DNA from 4 places in the Stenotrophomonas sp. 1L-E-5-B-C3 genome. Region 2 is predicted to be linked to each of the others. Evidence: predicted binding sites of a transcription regulator. Region 2 holds the regulator's gene; each other region holds the start of a gene.
What was found. Region 2 encodes FliA, which starts transcription of late flagellar genes. Its sites were predicted from a motif close to TAAAGTTTNNCNNNCNNNGGCCGATAA; they were not measured.
Positions count from the first base shown of each region.

Region 1 (7,829 bases), on a different contig from region 2:
TGAAGCGCTGAAGCTCGGCGTCGACAGCTTCCGCGAAAGCCGCCGCCAGGCACTGATCGAAGCACGCCTGCGCGAGATGGACGTGCGTGACCGTGGCCTGCTCGGCGAAGAAGCCCAGCGCCGTGCCGCGCTCGACAACCACACCGAGCGCCTGGCCGAACTGGAGCTGCAGCGCCGTCAGCAGGGCGGTGAGCGCATCGAGGAACTGGAACGTGAGCAGGGCCGTGCCGAAGCCGAGCGCGACCGCCGCAAGGCCAAGCGTGACCAGGCCCAGGAAGCGGCACAGCAGCTGCAGGCCGAACTGCCCGATGACGCCCATGGCTTCGCCGAACTGGTCGAGCGCGCGCAGAACGAACTGCAGGACCGCCAGCGTGCCTCGGCGGCACTGGACGATGCGATCAGCGATCGCCTCGGCGGCAAGCGCGACGACGAGCGCCGCTTCGGTGAAGTGCGCAGCGAACTCGAAGCGATGCAGCGCACCCCCTCCAACATTCCGGCGCCGATGCAGAAGCTGCGCGCACGCCTGGCCGAGGAAACCGGCATCGCCGAAGCGGCGCTGCCGTTCGTCGGTGAGCTGATCCAGGTCCGCTCGGAAGAGCAGGGCTGGCAGGGTGCCATCGAGCGCGTGCTGGGCGGTTTCGCGTTGTCGCTGCTGGTCGATGACAAGCACTACAACGAGGTCGCCGAGTGGGTGAATCGTACCCACCTGGGCATGCGCTTCACCTATTACCGCGTGCGCCGCAACGATGATGCGTTCGCCCGTGAGCCATCGGCGAAGTCGCTGCTGCACAAGCTGGAACTGCGCGACCACGTGTTCGAAAGCTGGCTGCGGCGTGAGCTCGGCAAGCGCTTCGACTACGAGTGCGTGGATGCCAAGCAGCTGCGCAACGTCGACCGCGGCATCACCCGCGAAGGCCAGGTCAAGCATCCGGGCGACCGCTTCGAGAAGGACGACCGCAGCGCGGTGGGTGACCGCCGTCGCTGGATCCTTGGCTTCAACAACCACGACAAGGTGGGCGCCTTCGAGCGCGAAGCACAGGAACTGGCCAAGCGCATCGCCAGCTGCGAGACCGATATCGCGCGGCTGCGCGGCCAGCGTGACCGCGACAATGAACGTCGCCTGGCCTGCCACGAACTGGTCAGCATCAGCTGGAACGAGATCGACATTGCCGCCCCGCAGCAGCGCCTGAGCGACATCGAGGCCACCCTGCGCGACCTGCGCGAAGGCAATGCCGATCTGGCCAAGCTGGCCAAGCAGATCGACGCCGTGCGCGCCGACATCGAGCAGTCCCGCCGCACCTATGAGGACGTCCGCGTCGAGCGCGGCCAGCTGGTCAAGGAACGAGATCGCTTGGACCGTGCACGCCAGCAGAGCCGTGCACTGGTGCTGCCGAGCCTGGCCCAGGAGCACGAGGCTGGACTTGCCGAGCGCCTGCAGGAGCAGGGCCCGCTCAGCCTGGAAACGCTGGAAGCGCACATGCGCCAGGTCAGCAACGCACTGAACGAGCAGCTGTCGTCTTCGCAGCAGGACCTCAACCGCATCGAGAACCAGCTGATCGGCTGCTTCCGCCGCTTCATCCAGCAGTGGCCGGAGGAATCGGGCGACTTCACCGTGTCGGTGGCCTCGGCCGAAGACTTCCTGGCCCGCCTCGAACGCCTGGAGCGTGATGGCCTGCCGCAGCACGAAGAGCGCTTCTTCGACCTGCTGCAGAACCAGAGCAAGAACAACCTGCTGGCGCTGCAGCGTCACAGTGCCGAGGCCCGCAAGTCGATCGGCCAGCGCCTGGACGAAGTGAACGCGAGCCTGGAACAGGTGCCGTTCAACCGCGGCACGCTGCTGACCATCGAACTGAACGACCGCCGCCTGCCGGAAGTCGGCGAGTTCCACCTGCAGCTGCGCGAGGTGCTGTCGCAGCAGCAGACCGAGCAGCGTGAGCTGGCCGAATCGCAGTTCAGCGTGCTGCGCCAGCTGGTCAACCGCCTGGGCTCACAGGAAGGCGAGGACAAGCGCTGGCGCGAGCTGGTGTTGGACGTGCGCATGCACGTGGAGTTCATCGGCGTCGAGCTGGATGCGGAGACGCGCCAGCAGGTCGAGATCTACCGCAGCGGCGCCGGCAAGTCCGGTGGCCAGCGGCAGAAGCTGGCCACTACCTGCCTGGCGGCGGCCCTGCGCTACCAGCTCGGCGGCGCCGACAGCCAGCTGCCCAGCTACGCCGCAGTCGTGCTCGACGAAGCCTTCGACAAGGCCGACAACGAGTTCACCGCACTGGCGATGAACATCTTCGACAACTTCGGCTTCCAGATGGTGGTGGCCACCCCGCTGAAGTCGGTGATGACGCTGGAACCGTTCATCGGTGGTGCCTGCTTCGTCGAAATCAGCGGCCGCCACGACTCCGGTGTGCTGCTGATCGAGTACGACGAAGAAGGCAAGCGCCTGAAGCTGCCCGAGCGCAGCCGCCAGCAGGCCAACGAACCGGAAGAAGCCGAGGCCTGATCGCCTCGGTCTGCGGTAGCGCCGGGCCATGCCCGGCGGTGTTCCCTGTAGAGCCGAGCCATGCTCGGCTGCTGTTCTCGACCGGAAACAACGCGCCAACCAAGGTTGGCACCTACCGGGTCATAGCGTGGCTTCACGCTCCGCGCAACGTATCCCACGCCATCCGCGCGATCAGCACCACCACCAGCCCCACGAACAGCTTGCGGATGAACGGCGTACCGCCCTTCAGCGCCAACCGCGTGCCCACCACCGATCCAATGATGTTGGCCGCCGCCATCGGCAGCGCGAACAGCCACAGGATGTTGCCGGTCGGCACGAAGAACGAGATCGCCGCCACATTGGTCGCCAGGTTCACCACCTTTGACGCGGCCGATGCGCGCAGGAAATCCAGGCCGAAGAAGCGCACGAACAGGAAGATCAGGAAGCTGCCCGTACCTGGCCCGAAGAAGCCATCGTAGAAGCCGATCGCCGCACCAATGGCCAGTGCGATGGCCAGCTCGCGGCGGCCGATCTCCTGCGGCCGGTGCAGTGCACCGAAATCCTTCTTCCATAGCGTGTAAGCCAGCATCGCGATCAGCAGCACCAGTACCAGCGGGCGCACCGCATCCTTGGGCAGCAGGCTCACCGCGGTGGCCCCGGCGAAGGAGAAGATGAAGGCCGTGCCAGCCGCGAACAGCACCGGCTTCCACGGGAAGCGCACATTGCGTGCATAGCGCCAGGCCGCTGCACCCGTGCCGAACATCGAGCTGAACTTGTTGGTACCGAACAGCATCGCCGGCGTCTGCTGCGGCAGCACCGTGAACAGGCCGGGCAGCTGCACCAGGCCACCGCCACCGACGGCGGCATCCACAAGGCCGGCGATGAAGGCGATCACCACCAGCCACCACAACTCAGGGGGAACCAGTTCCAGCACGGCGATCAATCAAGGTGGGGGGCGCGACAGCATACGCCTGTCCTGCATCAGCTGACCCGTGCCGCGCGTGGATCAATCCGTGCAACCCGGCGACAATGCCGGCATGAGCCGAAAACCCGCCGATCCCTGTCCCTGCGGCCTGCCCGCCGACTACGCCGCCTGCTGCGGCCGTTTCCATGCTGGCGACGCGGCGCCTGATGCCGAGCGCCTGATGCGTTCGCGTTACAGCGCCTACGTGCGCGGTTTGGCCGACTACCTGCGCCAGACCTGGCACCCGGACACGCGTCCGGCCGAGCTGACGCTGGACGATGCGCCGGGCCAGCGCACGCATTGGCTGGGCCTGACCGTGCACGAGCACACCATTACCGGTGCCGACAGCGCCGACGTCCGCTTCACCGCGCGCTACCGCATCGGCGGCGGCAGCGCGGTGAAGATGACCGAACACAGCCGCTTCCAGCGCATCGAAGGCCGCTGGTACTACCTCGACGCGGTCTGAGCCTCAGCCGCCACGCATGGCCAGCACGCGCTGGCCGGCCTGCGCATGCACCTGGTTGCGGCCCCCGTCCTTGGCCGCGTACAGCGCCTGGTCGGCGGCCTTGACCACCGCCGTCGGCCGCTGGTCCACACGACTGTCGGCCAGGCCGATGCTCACCGTCACCTGCACGACCTGGCCGCTGCCACCGCGTCCGCGTTGCTGTCGACCGGCCTCGTCGTCGCGGCTGCGGGTGCTGCGGTCGCGCAGCTGCATGCGGGTGTCCTCGATACTCTGCCGCAGGGCTTCGACCGCATCGACGCAGGCCGCCGCCGGACGGTCCAGGAACACCACCGCGAATTCCTCGCCGCCATAGCGGAATGCCCGACCACCGTCGCCGACCTTCGCAAGCCGCGAGGCCACCAGTCGCAGCACGTCATCGCCGGTGTCGTGGCCATGGGTATCGTTGAATGACTTGAAGTGGTCCACGTCCACCATCGCGATGCTGTAGGTGCCGCGTGCCCGCTGCAGGGTCTCGTTGAACGCGCGGCGCCCCGGCAGGCCGGTCAGCTCATCGCGGAAGGCCATGTGGAAGGACTCCTGCAGCATCGCACCCAGCACCAGCAGCAGGGCGGCGCAGCTCAGCGCCGGCAGCAGCACCGGCTGCAGGAACACCCGTGGCAGCATCCACCACAGGCACAGCAGCGCCAGCAGCATTGCCGTGTGCAACGGGCGCGGGTGCCGCCAGGCCTGCCAGCCCAGCGCGGCGGTCGCCAGCAGGAACAGCAGCGCCGGTAGCTGCGCCAGCGCGTTCCAGTCGGCCGGGATCCACGCCCAGTGACGGTTCGACAGCAGATCGTGCATGCCGCGCGGCTGCTGCGTGGCCAGCAGCAGGAAGATCAGCAGCGCCACGCTGCATACCACGCCGCGCAGCAGCAGGTCCTGGCGTCGGCGCCCGCGCTCCGGCCACAACGACAGGCCGGTGAACAGCAATGGCAGCCACGCCGAGATGGCATGGAAGCGCAGCGGTGTCAGCGCGCCGACATGGCCGCTGCGCAGGAAGCCGCCGACATCCTGGTGCAGCAGCGCGAACATGACCGCCACCACCAGCAGCAGGCAGAGCGAACGTATCTGGTGGTAGAGCAGGGCCAGCCCCGCGCCGAGGCAGGCCAGCAGCCAGGGCAGGATGCGCTGCGCCGGGCTGGCCACGTCTGCGGTATCCAATGCGGTGCACAGCACCACGGCAACCAGCATGGCGGGCAGCACGAACAGGTAATGCGCAGGCTGGCGGAGCGGATGCAGGGGCAAGCAGGAATTCCAGCGCGGTGACGACGCGGCCGCAGCATTGCCGTTAGCGGCGTTCGTGGCGGCTTCTTGAATGCGGCAGGCTCATCCATGTGAACGAAGTGACGCCGAACCATGACGTCGCACTCACCGTCCAGCGCCGATGCTGCCCACATGGACAGCGTACCCGCCGCCGTCGCTGCCCCGCAGCACGATCTCGCCCGCCAGTTCGCCCATGTACGGACGCGCAGCCTGCAGCTGGCCGCGCCGCTCAGTGCCGAGGACGCCATGCTGCAGAGCATGGCTGACGCCAGCCCGAGCAAATGGCACCTGGCCCACACCACCTGGTTCTTCGAACGCTTCGTGCTGGCGGGTTTCGGCACCGCGCCAGCGCATGACCCGGCCTGGGACTACCTGTTCAACAGCTACTACAAGAGCATCGGCCCGGCGCATGCGCGGCCACAGCGCGGGTTGCTGTCGCGGCCCTCGCTGCAGCAGGTGCGCGACTACCGCAAGCAGGTCGATGCGCAGGTGCAATCGCGGTTGGCGGCGGGCGATCTCGATGAACAGGCACTGCAGCATCTGCAGCTGGGCCTGCAGCACGAGCAGCAGCACCAGGAACTGCTGCTCACCGACATCAAGCATGCGTTCTGGTGCAATCCGCTGCAGCCGCCATATCGCGAAGACCTGCAACCCGTCGCAGGCAACGCCAGCGCTCAGGGCTGGATCGAATCACCCGAGCGCATCGTCACCGTCGGCGCCGCGGCATGGCCGCAGCAGGCCGCGTTCGCCTATGACAACGAATCGCCAGCGCACCGCGTGGTGCTCCCCGCGCACGCACTGGCCGAGCGTCCCGTCAGCAATGCCGAGTACCACGCCTTCATCGAGGCCGGTGGTTACCGGGAGCCGCGCTGGTGGCTCAGCGAAGGCTGGGCGCTGCGCGAAGCCGAGGGCTGGCAGCACCCGCTGTACTGGGATGACGACCTGCAGCGCGAGTACACCCTCGGCGGTTGGCGTGCGCTGGATCCGCACGCGCCGGTCTGCCATCTCAGCTACTACGAGGCTGACGCCTGCGCCCGCTGGGCCGGTGCACGCCTGCCCAGCGAGTTCGAATGGGAAGCGGCTGCGACGTCGCAACCGGTCAGCGGCCACTTCGCCGAGGATGACCACCTGCACCCGTTGGCGGGGCAGGGCAGTGGACTGCGCCAGCTGTTCGGCGATGTCTGGGAATGGACCCAATCGGCCTACGGCGCTTATCCCGGTTTCCGCCCGTTCGCCGGCAACCTGGGTGAGTACAACGGCAAGTTCATGTGCGGGCAGTGGGTGCTGCGCGGCGGCAGCTGCGCCACGCCGCGCGGACATGTGCGCGCCAGCTACCGAAACTTCTTCATGCCGCCGGCGCGCTGGCAGTTCTCCGGGCTGCGCCTGGCCAGGGACCTCACATGAGCACCGTGCATGACGCGCTGCAGGCATTGACCGATCTCACCCCCGGGCGGCAGCAGATCCTCTCCGACGTAGTGGCCGGACTCTCACGTACGCCGCGCCAGCTGCCGTCCAAGTACTTCTACGATGCGCGTGGCTCGCGCCTGTTCGAGCAGATCACGCAGACCCCCGAGTATTACCCCACGCGCACCGAGCTGGCCCTGCTGAAGCGTGTGCTGCCGGACGTCGCCCGAACCGTCGGCCCACGCCTGCATGTGGTGGAGCTGGGCAGCGGCAGCGGACGCAAGACCGCGCTGCTGCTGGCCGCACTTCACGACCCGGTGGCCTATACGCCGATTGAAATCTCGCGGGCCGCGCTGCTGTCCAGCATCGATCATCTGGCGCCGGCGTTGCCGGAGGTGGAGATGCTGCCGGTCTGTGCCGACTTCACCCGCCCCGTCGCCGTTCCCATGCCCGAGCGCGAACCCGCGCGACGGCTGCTGTTCTTCCCCGGTTCCACGCTGGGCAACTTTGAAGGCGAAGACGCGGTCGCACTGCTGCGGGCGATGCGCCAGACGATGGGCCGCGACGGCCTGGCCCTGGTCGGCATCGATCTGCACAAGGACCCGGCTCTGATCGAAGCGGCCTACAACGACGCGCAGGGCGTCACCGCCGCGTTCACTCTCAACCTGCTGGCCCGGCTCAATCGCGAGATCGGCAGCGACTTCGACCTCGACGGCTTCCACCACCGTGCCTGCTACAGCACCGCGCGGTTGCGCATCGAAACCGATCTGGTCAGCCGCTGGGCGCAGGATGTGCATCTGGACGGCCGCACCTTCCACTTCGCCGCCGACGAACCGATCCGTGTGGAGTACAGCCACAAGTACACCGACGACAGCTTCGAGGCGCTGCTGCAGCAGGCGGGCCTGCAGGCCACGCAGCGCTGGAATGCCGACAGTCCCGCCTACGGCCTGCGCCTGCTGCGTGCCATCTAGGGTGGCCGGCCAGCCGGTACCCCTTCAGGTTCTGCAGCACCGCTACCCCTAAGATGGCCGTGCAACGGCAACACGGAGGACGCCATGCCCATTCTGACCACCCTCGGCCTGGCGGCCGCTCTCGCCTCACCCCCCGCGCTGCCTGCAGCACCGGATGCCAGCGTCGATCCGGCCTTCAGCCGTTGCCTGGTGGGCCTGCAGGCCACGGCCGCCAGCCAGGGCATCAGTGCCGAACGCTTCAACGAAATC
Region 1 covers NZ_JBXAWS010000012.1:4,576-12,404, reverse strand. Annotated here, with positions in the region: gene AC0Z6F_RS15130 (ATP-binding protein) at 1-2,494, shown strand, start outside; gene AC0Z6F_RS15125 (sulfite exporter TauE/SafE family protein) at 2,628-3,407, opposite strand; gene AC0Z6F_RS15120 (YchJ family protein) at 3,511-3,903, shown strand; gene AC0Z6F_RS15115 (GGDEF domain-containing protein) at 3,907-5,187, opposite strand; gene egtB (ergothioneine biosynthesis protein EgtB) at 5,338-6,609, shown strand; gene egtD (L-histidine N(alpha)-methyltransferase) at 6,606-7,580, shown strand; gene AC0Z6F_RS15100 (lytic murein transglycosylase) at 7,665-7,829, shown strand, end outside.
Region 1: AC0Z6F_RS15115 (GGDEF domain-containing protein) is a predicted target of FliA. The motif match lies at 5,231-5,257, and genes of this name have one in related genera.

Region 2 (7,829 bases):
CCCGGCGGGGTTCAGCGCAGTCCGTCCACGTCCAGGATCAGGGCCATGCGACCATCGCCGATCAAGGTTGCACCGGCATAACCGGCCAGGCCACGCAGTGCCTTGGGCAATGGCTTGATGACCACTTCCTCGCGCCCTCGCACCTGGTCCACGACCAGGCCGAACCGGGCTTCACCGGCCTGCAGCACAACGATGGTCAGCAGCGGCGAGGCGGCCGGGGTCACATCCAGCCATTGGCGAAGATCGACCAGCGCCAGGGTGTGCGAGCGACGGTCGAGCACGGCACGTCCGTCGAACCAGCCCAGCGAGGTGCGCGGGGCGTGCAGCACTTCCATCACACGTGCCAGCGGCAAGGCGTAGACGTCTTCGCCGGCCTGCACCAGCAGGGTCGGCAGGATCGCCAGGGTCAGCGGTACGCGGATCAGGAAGCGGCTGCCGCGGCCGAGTTCCGACTGGATCTGGATCTGGCCGCTCAGTTCGCGGATGCGTGACTGCACCACGTCCATGCCGACACCCCGGCCGGAGATATCCGTGACCTGCTGCTTGGTCGAGAAGCCGGGCAGGAACACCAGATGCAGGCATTCCTCGCTGCTCAGGCGGGCCGCGGCTTCCGGGTCGATCAGGCCCTTCTCGCGTGCCTTCGCGCGTAGTTTTTCAGGATCGATGCCGGCGCCATCGTCCTGCACCTCGATGCTGACGTAGTCGCCTTCCTGCTGTGCCGACAGCCGCACGTGGCCCATCCGCGGCTTGCCCTGGGCTTCACGCAGCTCGGGCGTTTCCACGCCATGGTCGATGGCGTTGCGGACCAGATGTACCAGCGGGTCGGCCAGGGCTTCGACCAGGTTGCGGTCGAGCTCGGTCTCGGCGCCAATCAGCTCAAGGTCCACTTCCTTCTTCAGCGAGCGGGCAACGTCGCGGGCGACCTTGGGGAAGCGCGAGAACACCTTGCCCACCGGCTGCATGCGGGTGCGCATCACCGCCGACTGCAGGCGTGCGGTAGCGATGTCCAGCGTGGACACGGCGCGGTCCAGCTCTTCGTCGCGCAGGCGCGCACGCAGGGTCTTCAAGCGATTGCGTGACAGCACCAGTTCGCCGATCAGGTTGACGATCGCATCCAGGCGCTTGGTATCCACGCGCACGGTGTGCTCGGCTTCGGCCAGTGGCTTGGCGGGCGGCTTGGCCGCCGGAGCGGGTGCGGCCGGACGCGGCGCGGGCGTCGCTGCTGCCGCCGGCACTGCGGCGACCGGTTTGGTGCCGGGTGCGGCGCCACCGTGAAGCTGGTCGAGCAGGGCTTCGAATTCGTCCTCGCTGATCAGGCCGTCGTCGGCCTTCTTCGCGGCCGCGACTGCGGTCGGGGCGTTGCCGCCATGCAGCTGGTCGAGCAGGGCCTCGAACTCATCGTCGGTGATCAGGTCACTGCCACCGGTGGTGGGCGCAGCGGCGGCCGCCGGCGTGGCGGTGGCGCCACCGTGTACATCGAACTGCGCGATCAGCTCGGGGGGCGCGTAGCCCGGTTCGGTACCCGAGGACACCGCATCCAGCATCGACTGCAGGTAATCCAGCGATTGCTGGGCGGCATCGAAATGGTGGGCCTGCAGCACCGCCTGGCCGGCGCGCGCGGCGCCGAGGGCTTCTTCGGCGGCATGGCACAGTTCAACCATGGCTGTCACGCCGAGGAAGCCGGCGCCACCCTTCAGCGTGTGGTAGCCGCGGAACACCGCATTGAGCTGTTCGCCGTCCTGGGGTGCCTGCTCCAGCGACACCAGCTGTTCGCCCAGGCGATCCAGGATTTCCTGCGCCTCGATGATGAAATCGGCAGTGATGTCGTCGGATACCGCGCTCATGCTTACAGCCCCAGGTCCGACAACAGGTCGTCGGCGTCGTTCTGCGAGACCGCGTGGCGGTCCAGTCCCTTCAGTGCCGGCCCGGCCAGTTCCGGGTCGGAGCGATGCTGTTCCGGCGGCAGGCCGAGTGCGCCGAAGCCTTCGTGCACGCGGCGTACGATGCCGACCACGCGACGGATGATCTGCCCGGTCAGGTCCTGGTAGCTCTGGGTCAGGGCGATCTCGGTCAGGTTGTGGCGGATGCGCTCGAGCTGCGCGTCCTGGCCCGGCTGCAGGCCTTCGGCGCGCAGCTGCTCGGTCAGGCTGCGGCATTCCTCGGCCAGGTCCAGGGTGCGGTGGGTGGCCTGTTCGGTCATCGCCACCACGTGGTCCAGGCGCGCACAGGCGTCGTCCAGTTCGCCGGCTTCATCGGGCACGGTCGGCAGTTCACCCAGCGCCTGTCCCAGCTCGCGGGCCAGCCGCGATAGGCCGCTCATCATCGGCTGCGTGCGCAGCGCGACCAGCCCGTCGATGCGCTGCCGCCAGGCGGCTTCGTCACCGGACTCCAATGCGTCCAGGGCTTCCTGCAGGCGCAAGGCGAGGGCGTTCCTGTCGACCGTGGTATCCATCAGGCGCTGGCCGCCAGGCGTTCGAAGATCTTGCCGAGCTTCTCTTCCAGGGTCTGCGCAGTGAACGGCTTGATGATGTAGCCGTTCACCCCGCTCTGGGCGGCTTCGATGATCTGCTCGCGCTTGGCTTCGGCGGTGACCATCAGTACCGGCAGTGTCTTCAGCTTGGCATCGGCGCGGATCGCCTTGAGCAGTTCGATGCCGGTCATCACCGGCATGTTCCAGTCGGTGACCACGAAATCGAACGGCTGGCTCTGCAGCAGCGACAGCGCGGCATGCCCGTCCTCGGCTTCGGCGGTATTGGTGAAGCCCAGATCGCCCAGCAGGTTCTTGACGATCCGACGCATGGTCGAGAAGTCGTCGACGATCAGGATGCGCATGTTCTTGTTCAAAGCAGAGTTCCTTTGTTGTTCAGTCCGGGCGGCCGGGGGCAGCCGCCTCGGGCATGTTCATTCTTCGAGGCCGGCGTCCGCCGCCTCGAAAATCTTCAGTCGGCCACGCAGGCGCAGCACCGCCTGGCCGTGGATCTGGCAGACCCGCGATTCACTCACGCCAAGCACCGCGCCGATCTCCTTCAGGTTCAGCTCCTGCTCGTAGTAGAGCGACAGCACCAGCTGCTCGCGCTCGGGCAGGTGGCCGATGGCCTTGCCCAGCTCGCGGCCGAACTCGCCGCGTTCCAGCACCTGCTGTGGGGTCGGCCCGCCCTGGGTGACGGTGTCCAGCTCGCCCTGGTCTTCGATGCGCGACTCCAGGCTCAGCACCTGGCCACGTGCGGCGTCTTCCATCAGCCGCAGGTACTCGGGCAGCGGCATCTCCATCGCCGCGGCAACTTCGGTGGCGCTGGCGGCGCGGCCGCTGCTCTGCTCCAGGCGGCGGATGGTGGCGGCGGCATCACGAGCGCGGCGGTGGACGGAGCGGGGCACCCAGTCGCCACGGCGGATCTCGTCGATCATCGAGCCGCGGATGCGGATCGACGCATAGGTCTCGAACGAGGCGCCCTGGTCGGCGTCGTAGCTGCGCGAGGCTTCGATCAGGCCCATCATGCCGGCCTGGATCAGGTCATCGACCTCGACGCTGGCCGGCAGGCGCGCGGCCAGGTGGTGGGCGATGCGCCGCACCAGGTCCGAGTGCTGGGCGATGACTTCGTTCGCCGCCGAGCGCTGCACTTCCCTGTACTGGGCTGCGCCTTTCATGCCGTCACCCCACGCTGCTTGAGGATGCGTTCGAGGAAGAACTCGACGCCGCCACGCGGTTCGGTCGGCGCCTGCCAGCGCGCGGTACGGCGCGCGATCTCGGTGATGGCCAGCGCGGCCGGGCTGGACGGATAGGCCTTCACCACCGGCTGCTGGCGCTGCACCGACAGGCGCAGCCAATCGTCCTGCGGCACGCAGCCCAGGTAGTTCAGCGAGACATCGGCGAGGAACTTCTCGCAGACACGGGTCAGCTTCTCGTACAGCACTCGGCCTTCGTTGGGGTCGCGCACCATGTTGGCCACCACCTGGATGCGGTCCACGCCACGTTCGCGCGACAGCACCTTGATCAGTGCGTAGGCGTCGGTGATCGAGGCCGGCTCGTCACAGACCACCACCACGGTGTCCTGTGCGGCCTGGCAGAAGGTCAGTACGCCATCGTTGATGCCGGCGGCGGTGTCCACCACCATGATGTCCAGCTCGCGTTCCAGCTCGGAGAACACGTTGACCAGGCCGACGTGCTCGGCCGGGGCCAGCTCGGCCATGTGGCGGCGGCCGGACGCGGCCGGGACCACCAGCACGCCGTTCGGGCCTTCGACGATGACGTCATCCAGCGAGCAGCGGCCGGCGACCAGATCGGCCAGGGTAAAGGTGGGGTTCAGCCCCAGGATCACGTCGATGTTGGCCAGGCCGAGATCGGCGTCCAGCAGCAGCGTGCGCTTGCCCATGCCGGCCAGCGCCACGGCCAGGTTGGCGGACACATTCGTCTTGCCCACGCCGCCCTTGCCGCCAGTGACCGCAATGGTGCGCACAGGGCCGAGCGGCTCGCTGCGGGTGGCCGACAGCGGGAAGGTCTTGGTCAGCTTGGCGTACTCACGCGACGGCATGGTTCAACTCCGGGTTGCAGGGCATATCGGCCGCGCGGCGCAAATCTTCAAGGCGAAGTACGAGATTGGCTGCACTGGCCCGGTGCAGGTCCTCCGGAACGTCCTGGCCGTCGGTCACCCAGGTGATCGGCAGGGCGTGGTCCACGGCCACCGACAGGGCGTTGCCGAAGCGGCCGGTCTCGTCCAGCTTGCTCAGCACCAGGCCCTGCAGGTTGGCCGCGCCGAAGCGGCGGACCACCTCGTCCATGTCGCCGAAGCTGGTGTTGGCCGGCAGCACCAGCAGGGTGCGGACCTGGCGGGCGGCACGCAGCCACTGCAGCTGGGCGGCCAGGGCGCGGTCGCGCGGGCCCAGGCCGGCGGTGTCGATCAGCACCAGCTTGTAGTCCTTCAAGCGTTCCAGCAGCTGGTCCAGGTCGGTGCCGCTGTTGGCCTCGTGCACCGCGATGCCGAGCTGGCGGCCGTAGCCGTACAGCTGCTCACGCGCACCGATGCGGGTGGTATCGGTGGTGACCAGGGCCACGTCACGCGGCGCGTGCTTCTCGGCGAAACGCGAGGCCAGCTTTGCGATGGTGGTGGTCTTGCCGGCGCCGGTCGGGCCGACCAGGGCGATTACGCCGCCTTCCTCCAGCGGATCGACCGGGGCGATCGGCAGCTTGCGCGAGATCAGCCCCAGCATCAGGCCGCGGCCGCGGTGGGCCTCGGTCTCCAGCGGGATCTGCATGGCCACGTCGCGGGCTAGGCCGGCGTCGAAGCCGTACTCGTCCATCAGGTCCAGCGCAGTGGCGCGCACCGGGCAGCCGCGCAGGCGCTCGTCGGTGAAGCGGTTCATTTCGCGCTCGATCACATGGCGCATGCCGGCCACTTCCTGGCGCAGCTGTCGGATCTCGGCATCGTCCTGGGCGACCACGGTCAGCACCGGGGCCGGTGCAAGGGTCGGTTCCGGGGCGGTGTCGATGGTTGCGTCCGCCAGCGACGGTTCGTCGGCGAAGGTCTGCGACTGCGCGTCGGCCACAACGCTGGCCGGCAGCGGCGGCGGCTGCACGGCCGGGGCCGGGCCTTGCTGGTGCTCGGCATGCGGCGGATCGATCTGGAAGCGGGCACGGTTGGCCTTCGCGATCGCGGCGGGTGTGGCGGCAGCGTCGGCGACGGCATCCGCGAACGGGCCGAAGGCCTGTTCCGCACGCGCCGGTTCGTTGACGGCAGCGCGCGCCAGGGTTGCGGCGAAGCCGGTGCTGCCGCGGGTCGGCACGATCTCGTCGGCGCTGTCCAGGGTGCGGCCGGTGGCACCGACGGCAGCGCGGGCCAGCGCGGCAACGGCCGAGGTGGTCGCAGCCACCGGCTCTGGTGCCGGGGTGGCACTGCGGCGACGGGTCACAGCAGCGATCACCGCATCGGCAGCGTTGCGCGGCTTCGGTGCCGGCGGCGGGGCGATGTCACGACGCGAGGCTTCCAGTGCACGCTGCACGGCGCTCTCGTCGTAGTTGGCGGCGGCGACGATCTCGATGCCTTCCTCGATCCGGCGGTTGGACAGGATCACGGCGTCAGGACCATGTTCCTTGCGCACCAGGTTCATGGCCGAGCGCATGTCGGCGGCGACGAATCGTTTGATTTTCATGCTGTGGTCACGGGACGAAGACGGCGGGGTGGCGGTCGGAGAACTCGGGTGGTCGGTGGTCTGCACGGTGCGGGTTCCCCTTGGTATCTGTCTGTTGCGTTGGTTCGAAAGTGGTGTCTGTTTTCTGGCGCATCGGAGGGCGGCGTCAGCTGATCGTTCCGACCAGCTTCAGGCGCTTGTCCTCCGGCACCTCGCTGTAGGCCAGGACCGACAGCGACGGAACGCTGTGGCGGACCAGGCGGGCCAGCGCGGCGCGCACCGGGCCGGGTACCAGCACGACCGCGGGCTCGTTGCGCGCTTCCTGCTTGCTGACACATTCGGCCAGGCTCTGGTGCAGTCGCTCAGCGAGTCCGGGTTCCAGCGCGGCGCCGTTGCCCTGCGTGGACTCCTGCAAGACACGTTCCAATTGTGGGTTGAGCGTGAACACCGGCAGCTCCGCCGACATTCCGGCGATCTCCTGCACGATGAAACGACCCAGTGCAGTGCGCACGGCGGCAGTCAGCACGGCCGGGTCCTGGCTGTTGGGCGCGTGTTCGACCAGTGATTCAGCGATCTTGCGCAACTGGCGGATCGGAATGCGCTCGATCAGCAGGTTCTGCAGCACGCGTACCACCGCCGACAGCGGCAGTGCCTTCGGCGTCAGATCTTCGACGAGCTTGGGTGCGCTCTTGGCCAGGTTGGCCAGCAGGTGCTGCACTTCTTCGTGGCCGAGCAGTTCCGGCGCGTGTTCGCGGATGAGGTGCGAGAGGTGGGTGGCGACCACGGTGGCCGGATCGACCACGGTGTAGCCGAGCGTCTCGGCCTGCGCACGCTGGTGCGGCTGGATCCAGGTCGCGTCCAGGCCGAAGGCGGGGTCCTTGCCGGCGATGCCTTCCAGCGCACCGAGCGCGCTGCCCGGGTCCAGCGCCAGCTCACGGTCCGGATGGATCTCGGCGGTGGCCACCGGCACGCCGTGCACCAGCACGCGGTAGCCATTGGCCGGCAGTTCCAGGTTGTCACGGATGTGCACCGACGGGATCAGGAAGCCGACGTCCTGGGTCAGCTTGCGGCGCACGCCCTTGATCCGCGCCATCAGTTCGCCGCCCTGGTTGCTGTCCACCAGCGGGATCAAGCGATAGCCAACCTCCAGGCCAAGCGGATCGACCGGGCGCAGCTCGTCCCAGCTCAGTTCGGCGGTGGCCGCGGGTGCGGCCGGACGGCCCAGCGCAGTGAGTGCGGCGGCGTCACTGCTGCCGGCGGTGGCATCGGCAGCCGGTAGCTTGCTCTTCCGGTACAGCTTCCAGGCGATGAAGCCCAGAATCGCGGCCAGCGTCAGGAAAGCGACGTTGGGCATGCCCGGCACCAGGCCGACCACGCCGAGGATGCCGGCGGTGATCGCCAGCGCGCGGTACTGGCCGAACACCTGGCCGCTCATCGCCTGGGCCATGTCCTGCGAGCGCGAGGCGCGGGTGACCAGCATCGCCACCGCACTGGAGACCAGCAGCGCCGGCAGCTGCGCCACCAGGCCGTCACCGATGGACAGCAGCGTGTAGGTCGCAGCGGCATCCCCGAACGGCATGCCATGCTGCAGCACACCCACGGCCAGGCCGCCCAGCATGTTGATGAACAGGATCAGGATGCCGGCGATGGCATCACCACGGATGAACTTGCTGGCACCGTCCATCGCGCCGTAGAAGTCGGCTTCC
Region 2 covers NZ_JBXAWS010000026.1:14,763-22,591, forward strand. Annotated here, with positions in the region: gene AC0Z6F_RS21140 (chemotaxis protein CheA) at 12-1,844, opposite strand; gene AC0Z6F_RS21145 (protein phosphatase CheZ) at 1,847-2,452, opposite strand; gene cheY (chemotaxis response regulator CheY) at 2,452-2,844, opposite strand; gene AC0Z6F_RS21155 (RNA polymerase sigma factor FliA) at 2,902-3,645, opposite strand; gene AC0Z6F_RS21160 (MinD/ParA family ATP-binding protein) at 3,642-4,529, opposite strand; gene flhF (flagellar biosynthesis GTPase FlhF) at 4,516-6,144, opposite strand; gene flhA (flagellar biosynthesis protein FlhA) at 6,290-7,829, opposite strand, start outside.

Region 3 (7,829 bases), on a different contig from region 2:
GCGCCATTGATCATCGCGCCCAGCGCTTCCAGGCGCGCATAGCCGTAGGTGCGGCGCGCATCCGGTGGGCGCCGGCTCAGCCGCACCGCGACCAGCGCGATCATCAGCGCCAGCGCATCGGTGGCCATGTGCGCGGCGTCGGACAGCAGCGCCAGGCTGTTGGTCCAGAACGCGCCCACCACCTCGACAACGAGGAAGGTGGAGGTCAGGCCGAGCGCCCACCACAAGGGTTTCTCGTGGCGGATCTCGGATGGCAGGTGATCGTGGTCGTGGCCCATGGCAACAGCTCCTTTGCGATGGGAGGCAGGCTACGCCGGAGGGCGTTGGGAAACTATCACGGTGTTTATAACATTGCAGGCCACCGATACCTTCGCCGGGCATGGCCCGGCGCTACCGGGGGTTCGGATCGCTGGACGATGCCGCCGGGCATGATCCGGCGCTACCCGGTAGCGCCAGATCATGCCTGGCAAGCACAGCGGACCGACGTCCGCCTGCGGTCAGAACCCGAAGCGCAGGCTGGCCCAATAGGCGCGACCCGGCTCGTTGTAGGTGGCCGCGCCGGCATCGCTGCTGTTGGCCTCGCGGAACAGGCGCTTGTCGGCCAGGTTGTTGACGCCGAAACCGAAGCTGACCGTCTCGGTCACCTTGTAGCGCGCGCTCACGCCCCAGATGTTGTACGCACCACGGTCCTGCAGCGCGATCGACGGATCGCAGGTGCCGGTGCAGCGCGGATCATTGTTGATGTTGGTGGTGGCCGGCTTCTGCTTGCCGTAGAAGGTGCCGGTCAGCAGCAGCGACAACTTGTCGGTGGCCTGCCAGTCCAGCATCGTGTTGACGGTGTACTTCGGAATCACCGACAGCGGCTGGCCGGTGCTCTTGTTCTCGTTCTCCACCATGTAGGTGAAGTTGTTGCTCCACTTCAGGCGGTTGCCCTGCTCGCCCAGCAGCGGAATCACTAGGTTGCCTTCAAGCCCCTGCACGATCGCCTTGGGTGCATTCTCCCAGCGGAAGATGCGGCCCTTGGTGTCGGCAGTCAGCCCGATCTGGTTGTAGCCGGCTTGGATCTTGTCCTTGTAGTCGTTGTGGAAGTACGTCAAGGACGCCTGCCAGCCGCTCTGCGGTGCCCACTCGACGCCCAGTTCCTTGTTCAGGCTGGTTTCCGCCTTCAGGTCCGCATTGCCCCGCATGTAGCAGCCGGCACCCAGGCTCGGCAGTGCGTTCGGGCAGCCATTGCCACGGGTGTAGTACAGATAGTCCGGATTCGACTGGTACAGGTTCGGCGCCTTGAATGCACGGGCGATACCGCCCTTCACCACCCAGTCGCTGTTGATGCGGAACTGCGCATTGAGGCTGGGGCTGGTGTTGTTGCCGAACTGGCTGTGGTGGTCGAAGCGCAGGCCCGGAGTGATGATCCAACGCTCGCCCAAGTAGATGTTGTCTTCCACGAATACGGCGGTGGTCTGCGCATCGGCCTTGCCGCGCGCACGGTCGGCCGACAGCCCCGGGAAGCCGCCGCCACTGCTGCTGGACTGGCTCATCGAATACGGGTCGGTCAGGCGGCTGTCGAGGTATTCAAAGCCCAGCGTCCAGATGTTCTCGGCACCGCCCAGGGTGGTCGGGAAGCTCACTTCGCCATCCAGCTGGTAGTTGCGCAGGCGCGAGGTCGACCAGTCGGTGCCGTTGAAGCTGCCTTCCGGACCACCGGCCAGGCCTTCGTTGATGCGCGAGTTGTTCACCGCCTCCACTGCAGCCGTTACCCGCGAGGTCACGTCACCCCAGCGGCCGCGATGGGTGATCGCGCCGGTGGTGCGGTACATGCGGTTGGTCTCGGCCCGCTGCTCGGCCAACGCCCCCAGATCGATCGGTGTCGAGGTACCGGTGGTGCTGACCGCGCGGTCGCCAGCATAGATGTTGCCCTGGCGACTGGTGCCTGCTTCGAATTCAACCACCTGGTTGGCGGTCACGTCCCAGCGCAGCAGCGCGTTGACATCGCGGTTCTTGACGCCCTCGCGACCGGCCGGCGGCACCGCGTTCGGATTCGTCGCGAAGTCACGGTTGAGCGCCAGCGAATCGGCGTCGGTCTTGTTGAGATTGCCGTACAGGCGGAACGACAAGGTGTCGGTCATCGGCCCACTCAACTGCACGCCGACGCGCTCGCTGCCACCTTCGGCGCTGTGCTCGGGCACCAGGCCATACAGATCGACCGCACCGGTCAGATCGCCGGTCGGGCGCTTGGTGATGATGTTGACCACGCCGCCGGAAGCACCGGAGCCATAGCGCGCCGCTGCCGGTCCGCGCAGCACTTCGATGCGCTCGATCATTTCCGCCGGCACCCAGTTGGTGTCACCACGCGTATTGCGCTCGCCACTACGGCCCATGCGCACCGCATCGCGTGCACCGATGCGCTTGCCATCGACCAGGATCAGGGTGTTTTCCGGGCCCATGCCACGCAGGTCGATCTGGCGGTTGTTGCCATACTGGCCCGACGCACTGTTGCCGGTCAGGTTGACGCCGGGCATGGTCCGCAGCAGCTCTGCGATGTCGTTGGCCGGGGGGCGCCTGGCGATGTCCTCGGCGGTGATGGTCGAGGTGCCCAGCGCCTGGCGTGCGATCTGCGAGGCGGTGACATGCACCGTGTCGATATCGGTGGCGTCGGCTTCAGCGTGGGCGGTCAGGGCGCTGCCGGCCAGCAGGGCGGCAACGGCAAGCGCCAGCGGGCGCGGCGAAATGACAACGGCTCGGGACATGATCTGGACCTTCTGGCAGGGCTACGGGGCCTCTGGCAAAGGGCTTGAGGCAACGACGAGGGGAGGCGGAGCAGTCCTGCAGCAGGCACCTGCAGCCCGTTCCGTGCGCGCATTCTCCCATCAATGCGATTGATTCTCAAATGCGTTCACTCATTGCCGCAGCGGCGCCGATGTGCTTTGCGCACCGTGCAACCCTGCACCGCGCGTAAACTGGCTGGCTAACCCGCCATCAACCGTATGCCGCCGCGGCCGATACCCGTGGTTTGCCGTACGCAGTCAGAGATCGACGTGGAACCACCCCAATTGGACGATGCCAGCCAGCCGCTGGCCGAGGCCTGGCAGCAGTGTCTGCTGCAGGCCGGCCCTGCCGCCACCGCGCTGCTCAAGGCCGCTGCCACCGATGCCCCACCCGCGCTGGCCCAGCGCTTTTACGAAGTGCTGCTGCAGGACACCCGTGCGCGCCGTTTCCTGTCCCACGACCAGGTCAAGCAGCGCCTGCAGCCGGCCATGCAGCGCTGGCTGGCGCAGCTGCTGACCACCGATGCCAGCGGCATCGCCAACACAGTGGCCTCGCAACGGATCATCGGCGACGTGCACGCCCGCGTCGGCATTCCGGTCGACCTGGTCACCCGTGGCGCGCGCGTGCTCAAGCACGAACTGTTCGTGCGCCTGCGTGACGATGCACCGGACAGCGACACCGCATTCGCCGCCATCGACTGCCTCAGCGCGATCATGGATATCGCCATGGAAGGCATGACCCTGGCCTACACCCATGCGCGCGAGCGCTCCACCCGTGCCGACGCCGCCTACCGGCTGTTCTCGCTGGTACAGAACGTCGGTACCGAACGCGAGCGCCAGCGCGCACTGCTGCTGGACTGGGAAAACGCCCTGCTCTACGCATTGGCCGGTCACGTGCAGGCCAGCGACAACGCCAGCCTGGCTACCTCGGAGTTCGGCCTGTGGTTCACTCACAAGGGCATCCCCAGCTTCGGCGAAAGCAGCGAAACGCAGCAGGTGGGCCAGTTGATGGCCCGCATTGATGGCCACCTGCAGCGCGCGAGCGGCGATGCTCCGGCGCAGCGACTGGCGGTGCTGCCGGCCATCCGCGAGGACCTGGCCGCGATCCGTACCTTGATGACACTGCTGTTCGAGCGCATCGGCGAACTGGATGCCGGCAGCGACGCGCTGACCAACCTGCTCAACCGTCGCTTCCTGCCTACCGTGCTGCGCCGGGAGATCGAGCTGGCCACACGCAACCGCACACCGTTCTCGCTGCTGCTGCTCGACCTGGATCATTTCAAGGCGATCAACGATGGCCACGGCCACGATGCGGGTGACCGCGCCCTGCAGCACGTGGCCGGGGTGCTCGGCCAGCTCACCCGTGGCAGCGATTATCTGTTCCGCTACGGTGGCGAGGAATTCGTGGTGGTGCTGGTCGCCGCCAGCGAATCACAGGCGGCAGTGATTGCTGAAAGCCTGCGCCGGCAGATCGCAAAATCGCCGGTGCCGCTGGCCAACGGCCAGGTATTGAGCCTGACCGCCAGCATCGGTGTCGCCGGCCATGACGGTCATCCGGACTACGAGCGGCTGATGGCCCGTGCCGACGCGGCGATGTACGAGGCCAAGCGCAGCGGCCGCAACCGCGTGGTGGTGGCCAGCGATGCACTGCAGGAAGCGCCCGGGCGGCGTGCATTGCAGCGGTAGCGGCAACCCCGGGCGCGCGCGTCGCTACGTTGCGGCACGGCGCGGTACCCGCCACGCCGCCCACCACAGCAGCGCCAGCAATGCGATGCCGGCGCCCAGCAGGCATACCGCAGGCCAGCCATGGCGCGCCTGCATCCATGTGCCCGCCGCTGCGCCGGCACCGCTGCCCAGCGCATAGAACAGCATGTACAGCGCCACCATGCGTCCATGCTGTTCGCCCGGCGCGCGCAGCAGCAGGGCCTGGTTCGATACATGCAGCGCCTGCCCACCCAGATCGAGCACGACCACGCCCAGCAACAACATGCCCACCGAATGCGGCAACCCCAGCAGCGGCCACCACGCGACCAGCATCAGCAGCAGCGCGCCGAGGCTGACCGGATGCGCGAATCCACGGTCCATCCAGTGCCCTACCCGCGCTGCCAGCAGCGCACCGATCACGCCAGCCAGGCCCAGCGCACCGATGGCGGCGGTCGACCAGTGCAGCGGTGGCGCCGACAACGGCAGCGGCGCTGCCGCCCAGAACACATTGAGGCCGGCAAACAACAACAGCGCCAACGGACCGCGCTCACGCAGCGTCCGGTCATCGCGCAGCATGCCCAGCATCGACCCCATCAAGGCACGCCAGCCCGGTGGCACCACCGGTACCGGCACCGCCGGCAGACGCCGCCACAGCAGCAGCGCCAATGCGGCCATCAGCGCTGCCGACAGCAGATAGACCGCGCGCCAGCCAACGGCGGCCGCCACCACGCCGGACACTACACGCGCCAGCAGCAGGCCAATGAACACACCGCCCTGCACCAGGCCAACCACGCGCCCGCGCTGCTCAGCCGCTGCCAGCGATGCGGTGTAGGCGATCAATCCCTGGGTCAACGCGGTGCCCAGCAGGCCGGCCAGCAGCATGCCCGACAACAGCCACATGGCCGTTCGCGCGGCCGCCAACCACAGCAATGCGACCACCAGCGCCAGCAGCTGCAGGCGCAGCAGTCGCCGGCGATCGCCCCTGTCGGCCAATGGCAGCAGGCCCAGCAAGGCCAGCACGCTGCCCGCCTGGGTCGCTGCCAGTACCGCCCCGGCCAGCGCGGGGTCCAGCGCAAAGGCCTGTGCCAGGCGTTCCAGCAATGGCTGTGCGTAATAGACGTTGGCAACGCTGGCACCTGCGGCAACCGCGAGCAGGACCAGCAGGGGGCGTGGGAGGGGTGCTGCACTCATGATGTAGTTGCAATTTGAAACTTGATGCAGGCTACTGCCATTGGTTTTAAACTGCAACCACATCAGAGAGGTCCACCATGCACGCCGACAGTCCCTGCCCCGTCGCCCGCAGCGCCGATCTGCTCGGTGACCGCTGGGCGCTGCTGGTCATCCGTGATGCCTTCGATGGCGTCACCCGCTTTGGCGATTTCCAGCGCAGTCTCGGTGCGGCCCGCAACATCCTCAGCGACCGCCTGCGCCGGCTGGTCGAAGCAGGCATCCTGCGGCTGAAGCCCGCTTCCGATGGCTCGGCCTACCAGGAGTACGTACTCACCGCCGCTGGCCTGGAACTGTTCCCGCTGCTGGTCGCGCTGCGCCAGTGGGGTGAACGCCATCGCTTCGAGGCCGGTGAACCGCACTCCCAGCTGATCGAGTCGAGCACACGGCGACCGCTGCCCTACATGCAGCCACGCGGTCGCGATGGCGAACCGCTGGCAGCCTCTGCCACCCGTGTGCGCAAGCTCAAGGATGAGAGCGGCAGCAGCTGACCCGCCCGTTCGCGCACACCGTCGCCCGGCTACGCCGGTTAGGATCAGGCCTTTCCGCTGCCGGATGCTGCCGATGTCGCGCTATCGCCCTTCCCTGTTGACCGCCCTGCTGCTGCCGGTGCTGGCCTGCGCCGCAGAAACCACGCACGCACGCGAGGTCGCGGCCCCCGCCGCCCATGTGGACGCCGATGGCCCCTATGTGTTCCGCCAGGGCGAGCAACTGCAGGCCAAGTGGATCTGCGACGACAAGGTCGAGTCGCGCACGCTTCCTGCCACCGCGACCGGCACCGATATCGCAACGCGCTGCGGCTACGGGCACACCGTGCATGTGGCAGCACCGAACGCGCCTTCGATCTCCGTACTGCCGGCCGTGCCGCGCATCGTTGCGCTGTCCGACATCCATGGCCAGTACGGGCTGCTGGTGCGCCTGCTGCGCGCCAACCAGGTCATCGATGCGCAGGACCGTTGGGCGCTGGGCAAGGACACGCTGGTCATCGCCGGTGATGTGTTCGACCGTGGCCCGCAGGTGACCGAAGCGTTCTGGCTGTTGTACAGCCTGCAGCAGCAGGCGGCCGCCGCCGGTGGTGCGGTGCACTTCGTGCTTGGCAATCACGAGACCATGGTGCTGTACGACGACCTCCGCTACGTCAATCCGAAGTACCTGCGCAGCGCGCAGCTGCTCGGCCGCAGCTACCCGCAGTTGTACGGTGCCGATTCGGTGATCGGGCAGTGGCTTCGCACCCGCCCGGTACTGCTGAAGATCGGCGACACGCTGTTCCTGCATGGCGGCATCTCGCCCGAGGCGGTGGAGCTGGCGCTGGAGCCGGCGCGCACCAATGCGGCCTACCAGGCGTCGCTGGGCCTGCCCAAGGCCGAAGTGAAGGCCGACCCGGCCACCGCGCCGCTGTATGACGGCAAGACCAGCCCGATCTGGTACCGCGGCTACTTCGATGGCCGCCTCGATACGCAGGGCGTACAGGCGGTGCTGGATCGCCTGCAGCTCAAGCGCATCGTGGTCGGCCACACCTCCATGCCGCACGTCAGCAGTTTCCATGGCGACCGCGTGATCGCCATCGACAGCAGCATCAAGAACGGTGAAAACGGCGAACTGCTGTTCATCGAGAACGGCACGCTCAGCCGGGGCCTGCTGGATGGCTCGCGGGTGCCGCTGGCGCAGGGCGAGCCCGGCCTGCAGGACTGAATGGAAGGACAGCGCGGCGGCGCCTGCAAGCGCCAGCGCGCTCCCCCTTCACCCGGTTTGCGGCTACCCTCGGCAGCCGAGAGGCCCACCGCGATCATCCGGCCGGCCTGACTGCTACTGGAGCCCACGCGCATGCGCGTTCTGATTGCTGAAGACGACCCGGACATCGCCTCCGGCCTGTGCGCCTCGCTGCGCCGGCAGGGCCATGTGGTCGACCACGTCGACAACGGCGCGCACGCCGATGCCGCACTGGGCTCGACCCAGTACGCCCTGCTGGTGCTGGACCTGGGCCTGCCGCAGCTGGACGGCCGTGACGTGCTGCAGCGCCTGCGCCAGCGCGGTGATGGCCTGGCAGTGCTGGTGGTGACCGCCCGTGACGGCCTGGCCGAACGCGTGCGGGTGCTCGACCTCGGCGCCGATGACTACCTGGTCAAGCCGTTC
Region 3 covers NZ_JBXAWS010000004.1:120,159-127,987, forward strand. Annotated here, with positions in the region: gene AC0Z6F_RS07000 (cation diffusion facilitator family transporter) at 1-278, opposite strand, end outside; gene AC0Z6F_RS07005 (TonB-dependent siderophore receptor) at 498-2,747, opposite strand; gene AC0Z6F_RS07010 (GGDEF domain-containing protein) at 3,036-4,451, shown strand; gene AC0Z6F_RS07015 (MFS transporter) at 4,476-5,660, opposite strand; gene AC0Z6F_RS07020 (winged helix-turn-helix transcriptional regulator) at 5,738-6,187, shown strand; gene AC0Z6F_RS07025 (metallophosphoesterase) at 6,261-7,388, shown strand; gene AC0Z6F_RS07030 (response regulator) at 7,521-7,829, shown strand, end outside.
Region 3: AC0Z6F_RS07010 (GGDEF domain-containing protein) is a predicted target of FliA. The motif match lies at 2,977-3,003, and genes of this name have one in related genera.

Region 4 (7,829 bases), on a different contig from region 2:
CAACGGTACCCGCATCACCGACATCCGCCGCACGGCCGACCAGCTGGCGATCTCGCGCCTGCTCGACAGCAGCGGCGAACTGGCGCGCCTGAAGCAGCTCTCGGGCATGGCCGACCGGGTCAATGCGCTGTTCTCCGATCCGGCCACCAACGTCTCCGGTGTGTGGTCGAACTTCTTCGACTCGGTCAGCGGCCTGTCCTCCAATGCCGCCGGCACCGCCGACCGCCAGAACATGCTTGATGGCGGCAAGGCCCTGGCGAACCGTTTCGTGCAGCTCAACACGCACCTGAACAATCTCAACGGCGAGGTCAACAACGGCCTGCTGGCCGGTGCCACCGAGGTCAATCGCCTGGCGCAGGAGATCGCACAGATCAATGGTGCCATCGGCACCAACATCGCCAACGCCGCCCCCGACCTGCTCGACCGCCGCGACCAGCTGATCACCCAGCTGATTGGTTACACCGGCGGCACGGCGGTGATCCAGGACGGCGGCATCATGAATGTCTACACCGCCGGCGGCAACGCGCTGGTGGTGGGCACCACGGCGACCAAGGTCACTACCGTGGCCGACCCGTACCAGCCGGAACGCCTGCAGCTGGCGCTTGAAACCCAGGGCAATACGATCCGGCTCGACCCGAAGGCGGTCGGTGGCCAGATCGGCGGCCTGCTGGAGTTCCGCGACACCGTGCTGACCCCGGCCCAGGCCGAACTGGGCAAGCTGGCCGTGGGCCTGGCCGAGAGCTTCAACCAGGCCCACCACCAGGGCGTGGACCTGTACGGCAAGCTGGGCGGCGACTTCTTCAACATCGGCAATCCGCGCGTCACCGCCAACAATGCCAACACCGGCACCGCCAGCCTCACCGCCACCTATGGCGACCTGGGCAAGCTGGACGCGCAGAACGTGGTGCTGCAGTTCGATGGCAGCAACTGGAAGGCCAGCCGTGCCGACACCGGCGCCAATGTTCCGCTGACCGGCACCGGCACGGCCGCGGATCCGCTGGTGATCAACGGCGTCAAAATGGTTGTCGGCGGCACTCCGGCTGCCAATGACCGCTTCCTGCTGCAGCCGACCGCCGGCGTGGCCGGCAGCATGGAGATCGCGATCACCGATCCGTCGCGCATTGCTGCCGCTGCGGCAGTCAAGGGCGCCGCAGCCACCGCCAACACCGGCACCGGCAAGCTGAGCGGCGTCACCGTCACCGATTCGAACAACGCCAACCTGCGCAATCCGGCGGCGATCGTGTTCACCTCGGCCACCACCTACACCATCGATGGCGGCCCGCCACAGACCTACACCCCTGGCCAGACCATCAGCGCCAACGGCTGGAGCTTCGTACTGGACGGTGCGCCCAAGGTCGGCGACACCTTCAACATCACCCCGACCCCGGCCGGCTCCTCCGACAACAGCAATGCCTCCAAGCTGGCCAAGGTGGAGAGCGCCAAGGCGTTCAACGCCGGCACGGTGACGCTGAACGGCGCGCTGGGTGGCCTGACCACCCAGGTCGGTGCCGCGGCCCGTTCGGCCGAGTACTCGCTGGATGCCCAGCTGGTGATCAATGACAAGGCGCAGGAGGCCCGCGACGAGGTATCCGGCGTCAATCTGGATGAAGAAGCGGCCGACATGTTGCGCCTGCAGCAGGCCTACCAGGCCGCCTCGCAGCTGATCTCCACCGCCGACAGCATGTTCCAGACAATCCTGGGAGCCGTCCGCCGATGAGCAGCCGCATCTCCACCAGCATGATGTTCAACCAGTCCGTGTCGCTGATGATGGCCAAGCAGGCCAAGCTCAGCCACCTGGAGCAGCAGATCGCCACCGGCAGCAAGATCGTCAGCGCCAAGGACGATCCGGTCGGCGCCGGTGCTGCCGTTGGCCTGGACCGCAGCCTGGCCGCACTGGACCGGATGAAGCTCAATGCCGGCAACGTGCAGAACCGCCTGGGCGTGCAGGAAAACACCCTGGCACAGGTCAACGATCTGATGGGTCGGGTCAACGACCTGACCATCCAGGCCAGCAACCCCGCCTTGAGCGCGGCCGACAAAAAGACGCTGATCACCGAACTGAACCAGATCCGCGACGGCCTGCTGTCGCTGGCCAACGCCGACGACGGCACCGGCCGCTACGTGTTCGGCGGCACCAACGACGGTGACCCGCCGTTCGCCAAGATCAATGGCAAGGTGGTCTACCGTGGTGACCAGACCCAGCGCCAGGTCGAAGTCGGCCCGGATACCTATGTGCGTGATTCCCTGCCCGGCAGCGAGATCTTCATGCGCATCCCAACCGGTGATGGCTTCGTCGACGGCGGTGCCGCGGCGGGCAATACCGGCAATGGCGTGCTGACCAACATCACCCGCGACGGCAGCGACAGCTGGAACGGCCAGAGTTTCAGCGTCCGCTTCACCGCAGCCAACCAGTACGAAGTGCTCGATGGCGCCGGCAACGTGACCGGTACCGGCACCTACAAGGCCGGTGACAATCTCGAAGTAAACGGGGTGCGCCTGCAGATCACCGGTGCCCCCGCTGCGGGCGACAGCTTCAATGTGAAGCCTGCGACCAGCCGCGACATCTTCAACACCATGGACAAACTGATCGCCGCGCTGGATGCCGATACCGGCACCACGGCGAAGATGAGCGCACAGCAGAACGAGCTGCAGAATGCGCTGCGCGACGTGGCACGCGCGTCGGAACGGATGATCGACTCACGTGCAGCCGGCGGCGCACAGCTGAAGGCGCTGGACAATGCCGCCGACATGCGTGAAGCCAACGGCGTAACCCTGAAGACCACGCTGTCGCAGATGCGCGACCTGGATTATGCCGATGCGCTGAGCCAGTACCAGTTGCAGAGCACGGCACTGCAGGCTGCGCAGACGATCTTCTCGCAGATGCAGTCGATGTCGTTGTTCAACAAGATCCGCTGACGCATCTCCTGCGTCACCCCTGAAAGGCCGCGATGCCCTGCATCGCGGCCTTTTTCGTTTCTGCGGCCATCGCCCGCTGCGCTCGCCGGGCATGGCCCGGCGCTACCGAATGGCTGGCTCTGGTAGCGCCCGGCCATGCCCGGCGGATTTTCCGTGATTACCCATCAAGCCCGCCGCTGCCCCGCCGATACCTTCATCAGCGCTGGCTGGGCATGCCCAACCGCCTCCTCCGGGGCTCGAAAAGCCCGGAAAAACGGCCTCCGGCAACGAAATCCGGCCTCAACGGAATTCACGGCTAAAGGTTGTTGACAAAGCGCCGTTATTCATTTGGCAACAGCGAAGCACACAGCCACACAAAAAAACAGGCGGCGCTTCGTTTCATTCACCAACGGGTTCCATATAAGAGGAGACGACCCCATGGCACAGGTAATCAACACCAATACGATGTCGCTCAACGCTCAGCGCAACCTGAGCACCAGCGGCAGCTCGCTCGCTACCACCATCCAGCGCCTCTCGTCCGGCCTGCGCATCAACAGCGCGAAGGACGACGCGGCCGGCCTGGCCATCAGCGAGCGCTTCACCACCCAGATCCGTGGTCTGGACGTAGCCATCCGCAACGCCAACGACGGCATCTCGCTGGCCCAGGTCGCCGAAGGCTCGCTGAGCGAAGTCGGCAACAACCTGCAGCGCATCCGCGAACTGGCCGTGCAGTCCTCCAACGCCACCAACTCGGCCAGCGACCGCAAGGCCCTGCAGGCCGAAGTGACCCAGCTGGTCTCGGAAGTGGACCGCGTCGCCAAGCAGGCCGACTTCAACGGCACCAAGCTGCTGGACGGCTCCTTCACCAGCCAACTGTTCCAGGTGGGTGCCAACGCCGGCCAGGCCATCGCCATCAACAGCGTGGTCAACGCCAAGGCCGATTCGCTGGGCGCCGCCTCCTTCGCCAACGGCTACACCGGCACCGCGCTGGCGACCGACAAGGCCACCGCCGACACCACCTACTCCGGCCTGCAGATCTCGGTAACCCCGCCGGGCGGCACCGCCACCACGATCACCGTCAACGACTTCACCGTGAAGGCGGGCGAGTCGATCACCTCGGCCACCTCCGCTGCGATCAACAACAAGCTGGGCGAAACCGGCGTCATGGCCTCGGTCAATGCCGGCGTGATCAGCCTGGCTTCGGTCAAGGACGGCCAGACCTTCACCCTCGGCGTCAGCGCCGCGACCCCGCCGACCGGCGCCACCGCCGCGACCATCGCCGGCCTCGGCCTGACCGAGACCAGCACCAATGGCGGCACGCTCACCGGCACCTCGGCCAGCTTCGTCAAGGACCTGAACGTCACCACCGCCGAAGGCGCGCAGAAGGCGCTGTCGATCGTCGACAAGGCCCTGGAGTCGGTCAACAGCGTCCGCGCCGACCTCGGTGCGATCCAGAACCGCTTCACCTCGGTGGTGGCCAACCTGCAGACCTCCTCGGAGAACCTGTCGGCCTCGCGCAGCCGCATCCGCGATACCGACTTCGCCAAGGAAACCGCCGAACTGACCCGCACCCAGATCCTGCAGCAGGCCGGTACGGCCATGCTGGCCCAGGCCAACCAGGTACCGCAGAACGTGCTCAGCCTGTTGCAGCGCTGACATGAGCCGCCCCCGGGGCACGTCGGGGGCGTCTAACCCAACTCACGTGCAACCGCTCAAGGACCTCTCCTCATGGCACAAGTCATCAACACCAATACGATGTCGTTGAATGCTCAGCGTAACCTGAGCACCAGCGGCAGCTCGCTGGCCACCACCATCCAGCGCCTGTCCTCCGGTTCGCGCATCAACAGCGCCAAGGATGACGCCGCTGGCCTGGCGATCTCCGAGCGCTTCGGCACCCAGATCCGTGGTACCGACGTCGCCATCCGCAATGCCAACGACGGCATCTCGCTGGCCCAGGTCGCCGAAGGTTCGCTGACCGAAATCGGCAACAACCTGCAGCGCGTCCGCGAGCTGTCGGTGCAGGCCTCCAACGCCACCAACTCGGCCAGTGACCGCAAGGCACTGCAGGCCGAAGTGACCCAGCTGGTTTCGGAAATCGACCGCGTCGCCAAGCAGTCGGACTTCAACGGCACCAAGCTGCTGGACGGCTCGTTCTCCAGCCAGCTGTTCCAGGTCGGTGCCAACGCTGGCCAGGCAATTGCCATCGACAAGACCATCGATGCCAAGACCAATGCCCTGGGTGGTGCGCAGTTCTCCAGCGGCAAGCTCGCCGTCACGATTCCGGCTGCTCCGGCCGACGCCGCGAACATCACCGGCATCACCATCACCGACAGCAAGGGCAATGCGGTGAAGTTCGATGACCTGAAGGTTGCCAGCACCGGCGTGGCCGCGGACACCCAGAAGGCGGCCGCCAAGGCACTGTCTGCTCACATCAATGCCAAGATCGGTGAAACCGGCGTCTACGCCGAAGTCAATTCGGCAGGTACCGGCGTTGATCTGACCTCGGTCAAGGACAGCGTCGACAAGGACGGCGCTTACAAGGGCATCACTGTGGCTGCCACGGGCGCAACCTATACCGATGACGTGGTTGCCCCGGCAACGGCACCGGCCAAGAACTTCGCCGACAAGATCGACGTGTCCACCGTGAAGGGTGCACAGCAGGCAATGGAAGTGGTCGACAAGGCCCTGGGTGCGATCAACAGCACCCGCGCCGACCTCGGTGCGGTCCAGAACCGCTTCACCTCGGTGGTTGCCAACCTGCAGACCTCGTCGGAGAACCTGTCGGCTTCGCGCAGCCGCATCAAGGACACCGATTTCGCCAAGGAAACCGCTGAGCTGACCCGCACCCAGATCCTGCAGCAGGCCGGTACGGCCATGCTGGCCCAGGCCAACCAGGTGCCGCAGGGCGTGCTCAGCCTGCTGCGCTGATCCGCTCCTTGATCGACCACCGGGCGGTGGCTGAGCTGCCGCCCGGTTCCTGAACTACGTTCCACCTTCGCCAAAGGAAAAGCACCATGGCACAAGTCATCAACACCAACACCATGTCGCTGAATGCTCAGCGCAACCTGAGCACCAGCGGCAGCTCGCTGGCCACCACCATCCAGCGCCTGTCCTCCGGTTCGCGCATCAACAGCGCCAAGGACGATGCGGCCGGCCTGGCCATCTCCGAGCGCTTCGGCACCCAGATCCGCGGTACCGACGTGGCCATCCGCAATGCCAACGACGGCATCTCGCTGGCCCAGGTCGCCGAAGGCTCGCTGACCGAAATCGGCAACAACCTGCAGCGCGTCCGCGAGCTGTCGGTGCAGGCGTCCAACGCCACCAACTCGGCCAGCGACCGCAAGGCGCTGCAGGCTGAAGTGACCCAGCTGGTCTCGGAAATCGACCGCGTTGCCAAGCAGTCGGACTTCAACGGTACCAAGCTGCTGGACGGCTCGTTCTCCAGCCAGCTGTTCCAGGTCGGCGCCAATGCGGGCCAGGCCATTGCCATCGACAAGACCATCGATGCCAAGACCAACGCCCTGGGCGGCGCACAGTTCGTCACCGGCACCATCGCAGCTACCGTCGTTGCCCCGGATGCGGATGGCGATGTGTCCATCGCTGCATTCAGCCTGGGTAGCTCGCAGGGTACGGTCAAGTTCGACAAGCTCGATCTGACCGGCACCACCGCGGCGAAGGCTGGCCAGGCACTGGCCACCCACATCAATGCCAAGATCGGTGAAACCGGCGTCCTCGCTGAAGCCAATGCCACCACCGGCGAGATCACCCTGACCTCGGTCAAAGACAGCATCGACAAGGATGGCGCGCTGGTACAGCTGACCGGCACCGGCATTGCAGTGACCGGCAACGCCACGATTCCGGACAAGCAGTACGCCGACAAGATCGACGTGTCCACCGTGAAGGGTGCACAGCAGGCGATGGAAGTGGTCGACAAGGCCCTGGGTGCGATCAACAGCACCCGCGCCGACCTCGGCGCCGTGCAGAACCGCTTCACCTCGGTGGTGGCCAACCTGCAGACCTCGTCGGAAAACCTGTCGGCTTCGCGTAGCCGCATCAAGGACACCGACTTTGCCAAGGAAACCGCCGAACTGACCCGCACCCAGATCCTGCAGCAGGCCGGTACGGCCATGCTAGCCCAGGCCAACCAGGTGCCGCAGGGCGTGCTCAGCCTGCTGCGCTGATCCACGGGAAGAAGGCGCCGCTGCCGTCGGGTTGAACCGATGGCAGCGGCAACCCGGAAGCCACGGTGCACGAAGGCGCGGGCCATGCCCGGCCCGGGAACTCTCCCGAACCGGCTTGGCATCGCCCGCTCCTGCGGACCTCTCTTTCAGCGCTGTACCTTTGACTGTACGTACCGGGCGGCTTCGTCTCCCCCCGATTGTCAGTAGCCTGATCCCTCCCCTGCATTGGGGGAGGGTCTTTTGCAGACTCCCGGCAGCCCGCGGTGAACTTCCCCGCACCCTGCCCCAACCCTCCTGCAACCTGCGTGCCAGAACCCGCGCCAGACCATTGGCACGGCGCATGCATCAACGAAGTCCTCAAGACCCAGCGGCGCAGGCCGCTATTTTCGTTGACGACGGGCCACCGCACGACGGCCAGGCCCGTATACCAGGAGAAACGACGTGGCAGACTTTGGATACGGTGGCATTGGCTCGGGACTCAACATCTCGGACATCGTCAACAAGCTGGTCGCAGCCGACCGCAAGCCCGCCGACAATGCACTGAACCTGCAGCAGTCCAAGACCAAGATGCAGCTGTCGTCTGTCGGCACGGTCACCTCGGCTTTCGACAAGCTGAAGACCGCTCTGACTGCACTGAAAGCCACCACGGCCTTCGACACCCGTACTGTGACCGCCACCGGCAAGGCACAGCCAGGCAACACCGACGATGTGCTGACGGCGTCGGTGGCGCTGTACGACCTGGGCACCAGCAAG
Region 4 covers NZ_JBXAWS010000005.1:291,861-299,689, forward strand. Annotated here, with positions in the region: gene flgK (flagellar hook-associated protein FlgK) at 1-1,717, shown strand, start outside; gene flgL (flagellar hook-associated protein FlgL) at 1,714-2,916, shown strand; gene AC0Z6F_RS09300 (flagellin) at 3,334-4,551, shown strand; gene AC0Z6F_RS09305 (flagellin) at 4,624-5,823, shown strand; gene AC0Z6F_RS09310 (flagellin) at 5,910-7,076, shown strand; gene fliD (flagellar filament capping protein FliD) at 7,518-7,829, shown strand, end outside.
Region 4: AC0Z6F_RS09300 (flagellin) is a predicted target of FliA. The motif match lies at 3,213-3,239, and genes of this name have one in related genera.